Regions from separate parts of the Bacillus sp. NEB1478 genome, predicted to be linked through region 1. Evidence: riboswitches for the same ligand, from Rfam matches in the RefSeq annotation. Region 1 holds a riboswitch; each other region holds the start of a gene.
The links. Region 1 has a riboswitch for cyclic di-AMP ahead of RGB74_RS05090 (dicarboxylate/amino acid:cation symporter). Riboswitches for the same ligand answer to the same signal wherever they lie in the genome.
Positions count from the first base shown of each region.

Region 1 (3,134 bases):
TTTTTAATTACCTTGTTACCGGCAGGACTATTATGTGGAGGAGTTGCTTTACTCATACATTCTTTAACGAGAAAAGATACACATCACTATGATAAAGAAAATTTATGGTCAGACTTTGATCTTGAACCAGAGGATTATCATATGAAATAACACATTCAGCACTTGATATTTTCCCTCGTTATGGTAAAAAGTAATAAAACAAAACAATTAACTAGAATTGAGGGCATAACGTGCGGAAGGTTTCAAAAAAATGGTTATTAGGCGGAGCAGCTCTCTCTGTAATACTCTTTATTGTTTTCCAAGTGTTTGGACAAACTGATGAAACAAGCGGACAAGAAAGAAATCAGCCGATAAAAATTGTCGCACTAGGAGATTCGTTAACGTATGGAGTTGGTGATCCAACCAGGTTAGGTTACATTGGAGTGGTTCGAAATAATATCCGAAAACAAACAGGAAGAAATGTTATTTTAAATAACTTTGGTATAAGCGGTCAGCGATCTGATCAGCTGCTGCATCAATTAAATAACGGTGTTGTTATTAAGGCATTAAAACAAGCGGATTATGTTTTTGTATTTATTGGGACAAATGATTTCAGGCGTGCAGCAGGCTGGAATTTTAGACAGCTTCCGAAAGAACCGATTTTGCTTGGTCAAGAAAAATTAAGAAAAAATCTCACTACAACATTAAAGACAGTAAGAAAAAATAATTCTTTTGCTCAAATTTATGTGCTGGGTCTATACAATCCATATTTTGGAGAAGAGTACGATCCAGATGCTCCTAATGTCATCCGGGGATGGAACGATACAATACTGAGTGTTAGCAAAGAAAGCACATTAACAAAATACGTATCAACTTATGAGCTGTATGAAAATATTGAGAAAGAAATGTATTTTTCAGACACGCTCCATCCCAATAGAAGAGGTTATTTAAGGATGGGGAACTGGGTTTATAAACAATGGAAACCGTAATTTCACCTAAACCTTATCCAAAAAAATAGCTGACTCTATTAAGACCATTGTATATACGTCTTGTGAGTCAGCTTTTTTTATTTATTAGCTCTTTTAAACGGCTTTGTTGTTTGGAATGAAGGTTGCGTCACTTCCTATGGAAAATTAACAATACTAGTTAACAGAGTTATTTTTTAAATGTAGCGTCCAATTTACCGTTCATATCAATTAAGAACCCAATTTCTCGGCCTAATAATTCCCCAAGTTCTTTTGCTTTTTTTTCACTTTCATTCTTTATTTGTTCTATTGTAAGTTCACCTTTTAATTTTGAAGCTCCAACGATAATGCTTAAATCACCTTTTTCATAAAATACAATTTTCATATTTATACCTCCCTGAAAATAAAACCTTTTACATATTTCGCTGTTTTCTACATGCTTATGGGGTAAGAGAAAGAATTTGGAAAAACATTCATAATGGCTTAATTGTATAAAATGGCATAATTATGCATTCGACAAATCTTGACAAATTTTTATATATGTTGATAGAATTAAAGCATAATAATATGATTCGCTGAATTCTTCTGTTCTATTCTGAACATGAAGAAACGGGGGAACCAACTTTGGCATCTAGCCTTGGGATGAATTTGTTATATACAAAAGGGATAACTCTCAATTTCCTAATCCGACAGCTAACCTCGTAAGCGTTTTTGGAGAGAGACTTTATACATGGGCTAAGTCTGTGTATTGCGGTATATTCCCACGGAAAATTTGTCTCTTTTTTTCGTGGTTTTTTATTTGCCGGCATGATTATAGCATGTATAAGAGCATCCTCCGTACTATGACTATAGGGATAATAGTTAGAAAAATTCGAAAAAGGGGATGAGTCCATGAAATTGTCAACGAAGATTTTGATTGCTCTGGCATTGGGGGTTATTGCAGGTCTAATTTTAAATATTGCAGCACCCGATGTATTCTCAACATTGGATAAATTTTTATTAAAACCGGTTGGAACATTATTCTTAAACTTAATTAAAATGCTTGTAGTACCTATTGTGTTTTTTTCAATCGTTCTTGGAACAGCCGGGCTTGGTGACCCTAAAAAGCTAGGACGTATTGGGGCGAAAACAGTTGGATACTTCCTTGCTACTACAACGATCGCTATTATCATCGCAATGGCGTTAGCACTTATTTTTAAACCAGGTGCTGGTGACTTCAAAACAGAAGGAGCAAAATTCACAGCTGAAAAAGCTCCTGCCGTAACAGATACTTTATTAGGAATTATCCCTACTAATCCTATTCAAGCGATGGCTGAAGGGAATATGCTCCAAATTATTGCGTTTTCAGTTTTTGTAGGATTTGCATTAACAATGCTAGGCAGTAAGACAAAAGGAGTTATGAGCTTAATTGAACAAGGTAATGAGATTATGATGTACCTTGTTAATGTAGTCATGAAATTTGCTCCATATGGCGCATTTGCGCTAATTGCTTCTGCTATCGGAAGCCAGGGTATGAATGCTATAAAAGCAATGGGACTTTATATGATTATCGTAATTGCGGCACTTGCTCTTCATTCTGTTATCACGTATGGCGGTTCGATTGTCCTATTTGCTAAGAAAAATCCTCTTTGGTTCTTTAAAGGATTTGCGCCTGCCATGTCTGTGGCATTCAGTACTTCGAGTTCAAACGCAACACTTCCGATTTCTATGAAAACAGCTCAAGAAAATTTAGGCGTACGTAAGTCGGTTAGTGGATTTGTTCAGCCTCTTGGTGCAACGATTAATATGGATGGAACTGCCATCATGCAAGGGGTTGCGACGATTTTTATCGCCCAGGTTTATAATGTAGATTTGAGTATCAGTTCATTGCTTACTGTAATCCTGACTGCTGTTTTAGCAAGTATTGGTACAGCTGGAGTTCCTGGTGTAGGATTGATCATGCTTGCAATGGTTCTTAACTCTGTTGGTCTACCTGTAGAAGGTATAGCCTTAATCCTTGGAGTTGATCGTTTGCTGGATATGTTAAGAACTGCAGTTAATATTACTGGAGACGCAGCCTGTGCAGTCATCGTTGATAAAGGCGAAGATAAACATGCAGTCTCAACTAAAACTTCTGAAGTCAGTGCTTAAAAGAAAGCTGCGGGGTGAAATTCCCTGCAGCTTTTTCTTTTTGTAATGACATTAATGGCG
Region 1 covers NZ_CP134049.1:1,066,771-1,069,904, forward strand. The annotation lists gene RGB74_RS05075 (hypothetical protein) at 1-150, shown strand, start outside; gene RGB74_RS05080 (GDSL-type esterase/lipase family protein) at 231-968, shown strand; gene RGB74_RS05085 (hypothetical protein) at 1,135-1,329, opposite strand; cyclic di-AMP (ydaO/yuaA leader) riboswitch at 1,508-1,668, shown strand; gene RGB74_RS05090 (dicarboxylate/amino acid:cation symporter) at 1,836-3,074, shown strand.

Region 2 (3,134 bases), 140 kb from region 1:
CCTGAAGAACTCGTAATAAGTGAGACTGAATTTGCAAAGGCATTTCTCCGATTTCATCCAAAAACAAAGATCCTCCATGCGCCAATTCAAACAGTCCCTGCTTACCACCTTTTTTAGCTCCTGTAAAACTGCCTTCTTCATAACCAAACAATTCAGTCTCTAGTAAATTTTCAGGAAAAGCGGCACAATTAACCGCAACAAATGGACCAATTGCCCGGCTGCTCTGCAGATGGATTCCTTGTGCAAACAATTCTTTTCCTGTCCCAGATTCTCCTGTAATGAGTACCGTTGCATCTGTTTGCGCAAAGATCTTAGCCTGTTCTTTAGCTTCACGAATCTCTTTGACTTCCCCAATAATGTCCTCCAGTCTGTATTTTGCTTCTAATCCGTTTTCATGCAATTTTTTCCTTAGTTTCATTTCCATTCTTTGCAGGTCGGTAATTTCTTTAAAATTGGATACTGCTCCAACGACAGTGTTGTTAAGAATAACGGGGTAACGGTTTATAATGATTTGGCGATCAAGTATCTTGGCTACATCCCCTATTTCTTTCTTACCAGTTTGCAGCACTCTCAGCATATCGGAATGTGGGATATATTCTGTAATGTTCCGTCCGACCACATCCCCTTCTAGCCCTAGATACTTTTTCGCATTATTATTGGTTAGTGTTATTTTCCCTTGCTTGTCTACCGCTATTAAACCATCATGAGCAGAATCGGCAATGGCCTGTACCTGGTATTTTTCTTTAAACATCTCTTTCGTCACATCGGTTAAGTTCATTGCCTGACGTGTTGCGGAAACCATGGTATCCATTGAAGGATGAACATAAAGGACATTTTCATTTCGTTTAGAAACGGGGAGACTACTTTCCCAAGAAGGAACAAGAAATGTTGTGTTTTTATTGGCGTTACCGAGTTCAACAAATTCCTTGCTGCAAATATCAAAATGGTTCTGATACATCAGAAGATTTTCAGTGTTTAACCACTTTTTTTCTTCATCTGACACCAAAATTAAGAGATTATGTTCATAAAGATTTTGTTCATTAATCGTTTTTTCGAAATCACTTAAATGAATGGAGACAGGTACAATAGGGATAGAAAAGGATTGAACCTCGTTTACATAAGGTAAAGGAGTAATTAAAACAAAAGGGTTCATCATATGATCGATAATCGATTTTTTAGAATGGAAGCAGGTTGGTTGAATACCTTGTTCGATTAATAGTTGAGTGAAGATAGCTTCTAGTGTTTTATTTAATTTATACAAAGCGATCATTTTCTCTACACTCCTTTCTTTGTTTTATAATTTAACATACAAATGCAAAAAAAGAGGCTAGGTAAATATTCTTTTTATAAAGTCTGGGTCTTTGCTTGAAGATCACCATCTAAAAGATTATTTGATTATCGTTTATAAATCCATGCACTACTAGTTACAAAAGTTCAAATATACAATAAACCCATGGCTTTTAAATTGCCATGGGTCTTTTAGGATGTTTCATGGATGAACTTGCGTACGGAACAGATACTATGTGTGTTTTTTAAGTATTAATAGGTCCTTAAACCGCAGAAAATCAACCCTTTTAAAAAATATGTGTACATTAAAATATATCAAAGTTGATACTCTTGTGGGTAAAATGCGGAAAGTTTGGTGGGTAAATTAAAATTAAAAACTTTTTAGTCTTACAAGCTTTACCTTCCTTCTCATAAACACATATGAGATTAGCTGTCGGAATCTGGCCTTTGAGTAGCCCTACCTGCTTAAGGATTCACTCCTTGGAATTAAAAAATCCAATAAACCGTTCCCCTTACCTTTAGGTTTCAGCAATTTTAGAAACTTGAAACTGTTGAATTTCATACTCATGGGTTATGTTCATTGTAAAGATGTAATTACTCACTAACACAATAATTTAAAACTACGTTTGCATCAAATACTAACATAGATGTACTTTTAACAACAGAGTAGTTACTTATTCCAAAATCTTGCCCGTTTGTTGAATAAGAAGAATTTTATAACTTAAAATGCAAAGAAATAAATTTCGAGTTGGCACGACACTAATTTGCATATAAAAAAACCTTGGTATATTCCTTATATACCAAGGCTTTTCAGACTTTATCCGATTGAACCTTCCATCTCGAACTTGATCAGGCGGTTCATTTCTACTGCATATTCCATTGGAAGTTCTTTCGTAAATGGCTCGATAAAGCCCATTACGATCATTTCCGTTGCTTCTTGTTCAGAAACACCACGGCTCATGAGGTAGAACAATTGGTCTTCAGAAACTTTTGAAACCGTTGCTTCATGCTCAAGAGTAATGTTGTTGTTTAAGATTTCATTGTACGGAATTGTATCTGAAGTAGACTGGTTATCCATGATAAGCGTATCACACTTAACGTTAGATTTAGATCCATCAGATTTGCGCCCGAAATGAGCGATACCACGGTATGTTACTTTCCCGCCATGCTTCGAAATGGACTTCGAAACAATGGTAGAAGAACAATCTGGTGCTAGGTGCAATACTTTTGCTCCAGCATCTTGGTGCTGTCCTTTACCAGCGATCGCGATTGAAAGAATAGTACCTTTTGCTCCGCGGCCTTTCATAATAACAGCCGGATACTTCATTGTTAGACGAGATCCGATGTTGCCATCTACCCATTCCATCGTTGCGTTTTCTTCTGCTACCGCACGCTTTGTAACAAGGTTATAAATGTTGTTCGCCCAGTTTTGGATCGTTGTATAACGTGCATAAGCGTTTTTCTTTACGATGATCTCTACTACCGCACTATGAAGTGAGTTTGTAGAATAAACCGGAGCTGTACATCCTTCTACATAGTGTACAGAGCTGTCTTCATCCGCAATAATAAGCGTACGCTCGAACTGACCCATATTTTCAGAGTTGATTCGGAAATAAGCTTGAAGCGGTGTATCACACTTAACACCTTTTGGAACATAAATGAATGATCCACCAGACCAAACTGCAGAGTTAAGTGCAGCGAACTTGTTATCTGAAGGCGGAATAATCGTTCCAAAGTACTCTCTGAAAATTTCTTCATGTTCTTTTAATGCAGTATCTGTATCCGTGAAAAGAATCCCTAGATCTGATAGGTCTTCCTTCATGTTGTGGTATACAACCTCTGATTCA
Region 2 covers NZ_CP134049.1:929,841-932,974, reverse strand. The annotation lists gene RGB74_RS04395 (sigma-54 interaction domain-containing protein) at 1-1,270, opposite strand, end outside; cyclic di-AMP (ydaO/yuaA leader) riboswitch at 1,688-1,828, opposite strand; gene sufB (Fe-S cluster assembly protein SufB) at 2,105-3,134, opposite strand, start outside.
Region 2: it holds a riboswitch for cyclic di-AMP, as region 1 does, so the genes downstream of both, RGB74_RS04395 (sigma-54 interaction domain-containing protein) here and RGB74_RS05090 (dicarboxylate/amino acid:cation symporter) in region 1, are expected to answer to the same signal.

Region 3 (3,134 bases), 1.8 Mb from region 1:
GTGGAACAATATGAAAGTGACATGGAAGATTCAAAAAAATTGCGCCCAGTTGAATTTTACAAGCGAGGTCTTTATGAACGAACAAAAGAATCATTTGCCCGTCTCTTTTCAGGCGTACTTTAAATAGATGTAGTGATGAGATTCGCGGTTTATCAAAAAACTAAGGTATAGAAGAGTCCCTTTGAGAATAAGGTTGTACGAAACAATCAATTCTTGAGGGGGCTTTTTTTATGGATTGGTTAGAGGCTGTTATTTTAGGAATCGTTCAAGGATTGACTGAGTTCCTGCCTGTTAGTTCTACAGGTCACCTTTTACTAGGTCGCAAGCTGTTTGACTTAGACGAAGCGGGATTGTTTCTGGACAGCATGCTGCATATCGGAACGCTTCTTGCTGTTATGACAGTCTATGGAAAGGAAATTTTACAGGTTTTAAAAAAACCCTTTGGACGTACGGGTATCCTGCTCATAGCAGGAACGATTCCAACTGCTGCAATCGGACTGCTATTTAAAGATTTTTTTGAGGAGATTTCTAAGACAGGCATAACAGTCGGGTGGGAGTTCTTAGCTACAGGCTTGCTTCTTTGGTGGGCTGATTCGTTTAAAAGAAATGGCTACAAACGAGTAGAGGAAATTACAATAAGAGATGCCGTTATAATCGGTACGTTTCAAGGAGCAGCTATACTTCCTGCTGTGTCGAGGTCCGGGTTAACGATCGCGGCAGCGCTGTTTTGTAAAATTGATAAAAAAGCAGCAGCTTACTTTTCCTTTTTATTATCGATCCCATCGATAGCAGGCGGGGTCGTTCTTCAATCAAAAGACCTTTTCACGGGTTCAGCTCCAGTTGTTTCTTTTGAGGTACTGGCATTAGGTACTGTAGCATCTGCGCTATTTGGTTACATTGCGGTGAAATGGATGATTAAACTGCTGCAAACAGGAACATTAAAAGGCTTTGCAATCTATGTCTGGCTAGTTGGAATCGTCGTTCTTACTCTTCAATTTTCAGGGAAAATGTAAAGTATTTGTGAACCTATAAAAATGGATTGACAATTAATATATGGAGGATTACAGTATATGTAATTCAAAATTTAGCAGGCTTTAGATCGCTGAATTTACAGTTAATTCTTAATAAAGAAGAGCATTGTAAAGCGGGGGAACCAATTTTTTGGGGTGAATTTTGCACAACGCAAAAAGGGATACTCCAATCCCTAATCCGACAGCTAACCCCGTAAGCGTCATGTCACTGGAGAGGTCTAAAATGGTGAGTAACCAGACCCGCTTTTTTGTGTGGTCTTTTTTTTGTTTTTTCACTTCCATAAAGATAACTGGCTACTTGGATGAATTACGACGTAGTGACAAGTTTAAGTTTAAAGTATGAGTGCAACTAAAGCTGGCGGAAACAGTCTAGCATTTTAGCTAAGTTTTCTTTATAAATTCTTTGTGACCCTCTTAACCAGCTAGGCTAGGGAACAACAAAGCAAAACTTCGAAATGAGTTTAAGGGGAGAATAATCAATTATGAAAAAAAAGCAGTTTGCAGTAATAGGATTGGGTCGCTTCGGCGGTAGTATTACGAGAGAGTTTGCTGAAATGGGATATGATGTCCTTGCAATTGATAAGGATATGGAAAAAGTAAACGAATTCGCTACAATTGCAACACAAGCAGTACAAGCTAATTCTACAGATGAGAAGGTCATGCAGTCTTTAGGAATTCGCAACTTTAATCACGTAATCGTTTCAATTGGTGAAGATATACAGTCAAGTATTTTGACAACATTGCTTTTAAAAGAAGCTGGAGTAAATAAAGTATGGGTTAAAGCTCAAAATGACTACCATCATAAAGTACTGGAAAAACTAGGAGCAGACCGTATTATCCATCCGGAACGAGATATGGCACTAAGAGTCGCACAGCTTATCTCATCGGAAAAAATTATTGATTTTATCGAGTTATCACAAGAACATAGTATTGTTGAGATAGGTGTAACAGATAAATTAGTAAATAAAACATTAACTGATTTAGATGTTCGTGCCCGTTTCGGATGTAATATTGTAGCGATTAAACGCGGTGATGATATTCTTGTTTCACCTATTGCGGATGTAGAACTCAATTATGGAGATGTTCTTGTAGTCATTGGGCGCAATGAGGATTTAAACCGCTTTGAGGATGAGGGAGTGTAAATTTGGCACTGTTTGTTAATAAATCAAGACAATTTATGTACCACCCATTTTCTTTAAAGCCGCCGCAGATTTTAGCTTTGCTTTTTTTGTTTTTAATCATTGTTGGAGCTGTTTTGTTAAAACTGCCAATTGCTCACGAGAAGACTTTGTCATGGGTGGATGCTTTTTTTATTGCAACGTCTGCATCTACCGTTACAGGTCTAGTGACCGTTGATCCAGGAACGACATTTACTTTATTCGGTGAGATCGTCATTCTTTTCTTAATCCAAGTCGGCGGTCTAGGCGTTATGTCATTTGCTTCACTTATCGTAATTATGCTTGGAAAAAAAATATCGATTAAGCAAAGAATGCTAATGCAAGAAGCACTTAATCAGCCCTCTTTAGGCGGGGTTATTAGGCTTGTAAGAAATTTATTTCTCTTTTCGATTAGTATTCAAATCATAGCAATTACTATTCTTTCTATACGATGGGTACCGGATATGGGCTTTTCAAAAGGTGTATATTATAGCGTTTTCCACGTGATTTCAGCGTATAATAATGCCGGATTTGCGCTATGGTCAGATGGATTGATGAGATATGTAGGTGATCCAACGGTTAACCTTGTTATTACATGGCTTATCATTACTGGTGGAATTGGATTTACTGTATTGATTGACTTATGGGTGAGTAAAACGTGGAAAGAGTTAACACTTCATACAAAAGTGATGATTATCTCTACATTTGCAATAAACATTTTAGCTATTTTACTCGTTTATTTATTCGAGTTTAATAACCCGAAAACATTAGGTGTACTTTCAGGAGCGGAAAAACTGTGGGCCGCTTATTTTCAAGGAATCTCTCCAAGAACTGCTGGCTTCAACTCCATTGATATGACAGCGATTCAGCCAGATACAGCTCTCTTGATGACCTTGCTAATGTTTGTAGGAGCAGGTAGTGCTTCAACAGGCGGAGGTATTAAGTT
Region 3 covers NZ_CP134049.1:3,155,323-3,158,456, reverse strand. The annotation lists gene cls (cardiolipin synthase) at 1-123, shown strand, start outside; gene RGB74_RS15900 (undecaprenyl-diphosphate phosphatase) at 231-1,013, shown strand; cyclic di-AMP (ydaO/yuaA leader) riboswitch at 1,091-1,247, shown strand; gene RGB74_RS15895 (potassium channel family protein) at 1,514-2,173, shown strand; gene RGB74_RS15890 (TrkH family potassium uptake protein) at 2,209-3,134, shown strand, end outside.
Region 3: it holds a riboswitch for cyclic di-AMP, as region 1 does, so the genes downstream of both, RGB74_RS15895 (potassium channel family protein) here and RGB74_RS05090 (dicarboxylate/amino acid:cation symporter) in region 1, are expected to answer to the same signal.

Region 4 (3,134 bases), 1.7 Mb from region 1:
TTATTCTCAATTGTTCTCCTACTAAATCATAATGCTTTTTAATCCTATGAAAGAGGAGGATAATGATTGGTAAAAATACTAGAACTGACCAAACTTGATCGAACTTAGTTAAAAAGAACATAATGGTAACGATGAAACTGATAAGTGCACCTGTTGCATTGATAATAAGTTTTGATACCCATCCCTTTGGCTTTTCCCTAACCCATTTAACGATCATCCCTGTTTGTGACAGAGTAAAAGGAATGAATACACCAACAGCATAAAGTGGGATAAGATGTTCTGTCTGTCCTTGAAACACGATAATCAAGATAATCGAAGCAATCCCCAAGGCGAGGATTCCATTGGAATACCCAAGCCTGTCACCTCTAATCGTAAACATTCGAGGAATAAACCCATCCTTAGCAAGGTTAACAGCAAGTAATGGAAAAGCAGAGTAGCCTGTGTTTGCTGCAAGGATTAATATCAACGCTGTTGTTCCTTGAATGAAGAAATACATAAAGCCTCTGCCAAATGTATCATTAGCAATTTGGGAAACAACCGTTTCCGTTTCACTTGGAGTAATTCCATAATAGTAAGCTAGATAGACGATTCCCGAAAATAATACTGCCAACAATGCCCCCATTGCCATTAATGTTTTTGAAGCATTATTAGGAGCTGGGTCTTTAAAGTTAGGAATCGCATTTGAGATTGCTTCAACCCCAGTTAAAGCCGAACTACCAGAAGCGAATGCCCTCAGAAGCAGAAACAAACTAAGACCTGCAACAGGCGTACCTATTGGTGTATGAAGTTCAGGTGAAACTTGTCCTGTAGCAATATTGTAAATACCAACACCAATTAAGATAAACAGAGCTAAAACAAATAAATAAACCGGATAAGCTAAAATGGAAGCAGACTCTGTTAAACCCCTTAAATTCAGAGTTGTAATAATTAAAACAAAAACAATCGCAATCAAAACATTATGTTCATGCAAGCTTGGAAATGCTGAAGTAATGGCATCTGTACCAGCTGAAACACTAACCGCCACAGTTAATATGTAGTCCACTAAAAGTGATCCCCCAGCTACCAATCCAGGATTCACACCCAGGTTTTCCCTCGAAACGACATAAGCTCCGCCTCCATGAGGATAAGCAAATATGATTTGTCGGTAAGACAAGATAAGAGCAGTTAGTAAAATCAGCACACCCACTGCGATGGGAATTGAATACCAGAATGCTGCTGCACTTACTGTAATAAGAACAATCAATATTTGTTCTGGCCCATAGGCCACAGAAGATAATGCGTCTGATGAGAGGATCGCTAATGCCTTGGTTTTATTAAGCTTCTGTTCCCCAAGTTCCGTTGACTTCAAGGGTCGACCGATTAAAAATCTCTTTAAAGAAGATAACATAGAAGTACACCACCATCATTTTAGTCATAATTAGATTACCCAATTTGTGTGATAAATCACTTTTCAAGCATTAAATTTTGCACATAAAAAAGCCCACAGGTCATTACGAAATAGACCTGCGGACATTAATTTTCTTGTCTCACAAGCTTCACCTTCCCACTCATAAACGCTTACGAGGTTAGCTGTCGGATTCGGGCCTTTGAGTAGCCCTACCTGCTTTAGGATTCACCCCTCGGATTTGAAAAAATCCATTAACGGTTCCCCCGCACCTTTAGGTTTCAGCGATTTAAGAAATACGAAACTGTTGATTATCATACTCCTGCTTTATCTTCTTGTAAAGATGTAATTAGAAAACAATAAACTTTTTTATCAAATTTACAAAATAAATCTCTATGCGTACTTCTCAAGAACAGCTCTTTTAAAAATAAGAAAAAAGAATCTAAAGCTTTGGCTATCCCTGTGAAAAACAGTAATAGAAAAAACACGCCAGCAGCGTGTTTTCTTTGATATTTTTAAACACTTGTTTAATTTTAGAGGTACTTCTGATGTACCCTCTTCCCATCAAACGTGAAAGGAACAGGTTTCTGTTCAATCTTTGTTTCCATGTGTACTGGAAGGCCCCAGAGATGATGACCTGCGGCAAAACTTTTTCCGGATACTTAATGAGTTACATATCTTCATAGCTATGATTGAGGTATAGCTCCCCATTTTTCATATAGTCACTGTCATTACAATTATCCGCCATTTTTAGAAGTCAAATTAGTGTTTTGGTCATTATAAAGTCCAATTGTTCTTCATCTCCCATATAAAAGGGGTGGGCACCAGTTTGAACAAACTCAAGTTTTTTGTAAAAAGCAATGGCATTTTCATTTTTTTCCCATACACCTAGCCAGATTTTCTTTTTATTACCTTCCATCGCAATTTCTATAGCTTTATTTAGCAGATATTTACCAAGCCCATGTTTTTGGAATTTATTCCTTATATAAATCCTCTCGAGTTCAAGTGTTTCATCACCCATTTCTTCAGACTGAGCATCATCGATATTGACCTTTAAATATCCAGCGACTTCATTATTAAAATAAACAAAAAAGAATTGAGAAGAAATATTGGATAATTCTTTTTCTAATTGTTTTAAGCTAAAGGCCTTTTCTAAATAGGCATTCATATTTTCGGGTGAATTCTGATGCTTAAATGTCTCATTAAATGTTTCATAACTAATTTCTTGAAGTTTGAGTGAATCTTCAAAGGTACACTTTTTAATATTAATAGTCATTTAAATATGTCGCTCCTTAATATAATCAATAATTTCTTTTGATTCCTTTTTTTACAACTTCCCAGTCTTTTTCTATATTTTTTCTTACTCTTTGAAGAAGATTAAAAATGGTTTCTACTTCTGTTTCAGAAAATCCCTCTAATGCAACGATATTGGAATATTCATGTTCTCTTTTTATAAAAGGAAAAACATTATTCCCTCTCTCTGTTGGAAAGAGTTTTTTAATTTTTTTGTTATGTTTATCCTCTTTCTTTTCAATAAAGCCATTAATTTCAAGTTTTTTTATAGCACGAGCTGCTGTTGTTCGATCTACTTTTATCATCTCAGCTAACTTTTCTTGAATGATTCCTGGATTTTCACATATTCTCACAAGGTACAAATACTGCCCTTTTGTAAGATCATATTCTTTAAATTCTATATTACTTATAGAATCTAATGCCCTTGCTATCATTCCAATTTCACGAAGAATTTCCT
Region 4 covers NZ_CP134049.1:3,329,932-3,333,065, forward strand. The annotation lists gene RGB74_RS16800 (APC family permease) at 1-1,387, opposite strand, end outside; cyclic di-AMP (ydaO/yuaA leader) riboswitch at 1,540-1,681, opposite strand; partial or broken gene RGB74_RS16805 (stage V sporulation protein R) at 1,918-2,117, opposite strand; gene RGB74_RS16810 (spermidine/spermine N(1)-acetyltransferase) at 2,142-2,660, opposite strand; gene RGB74_RS16815 (MarR family winged helix-turn-helix transcriptional regulator) at 2,686-3,134, opposite strand, start outside.
Region 4: it holds a riboswitch for cyclic di-AMP, as region 1 does, so the genes downstream of both, RGB74_RS16800 (APC family permease) here and RGB74_RS05090 (dicarboxylate/amino acid:cation symporter) in region 1, are expected to answer to the same signal.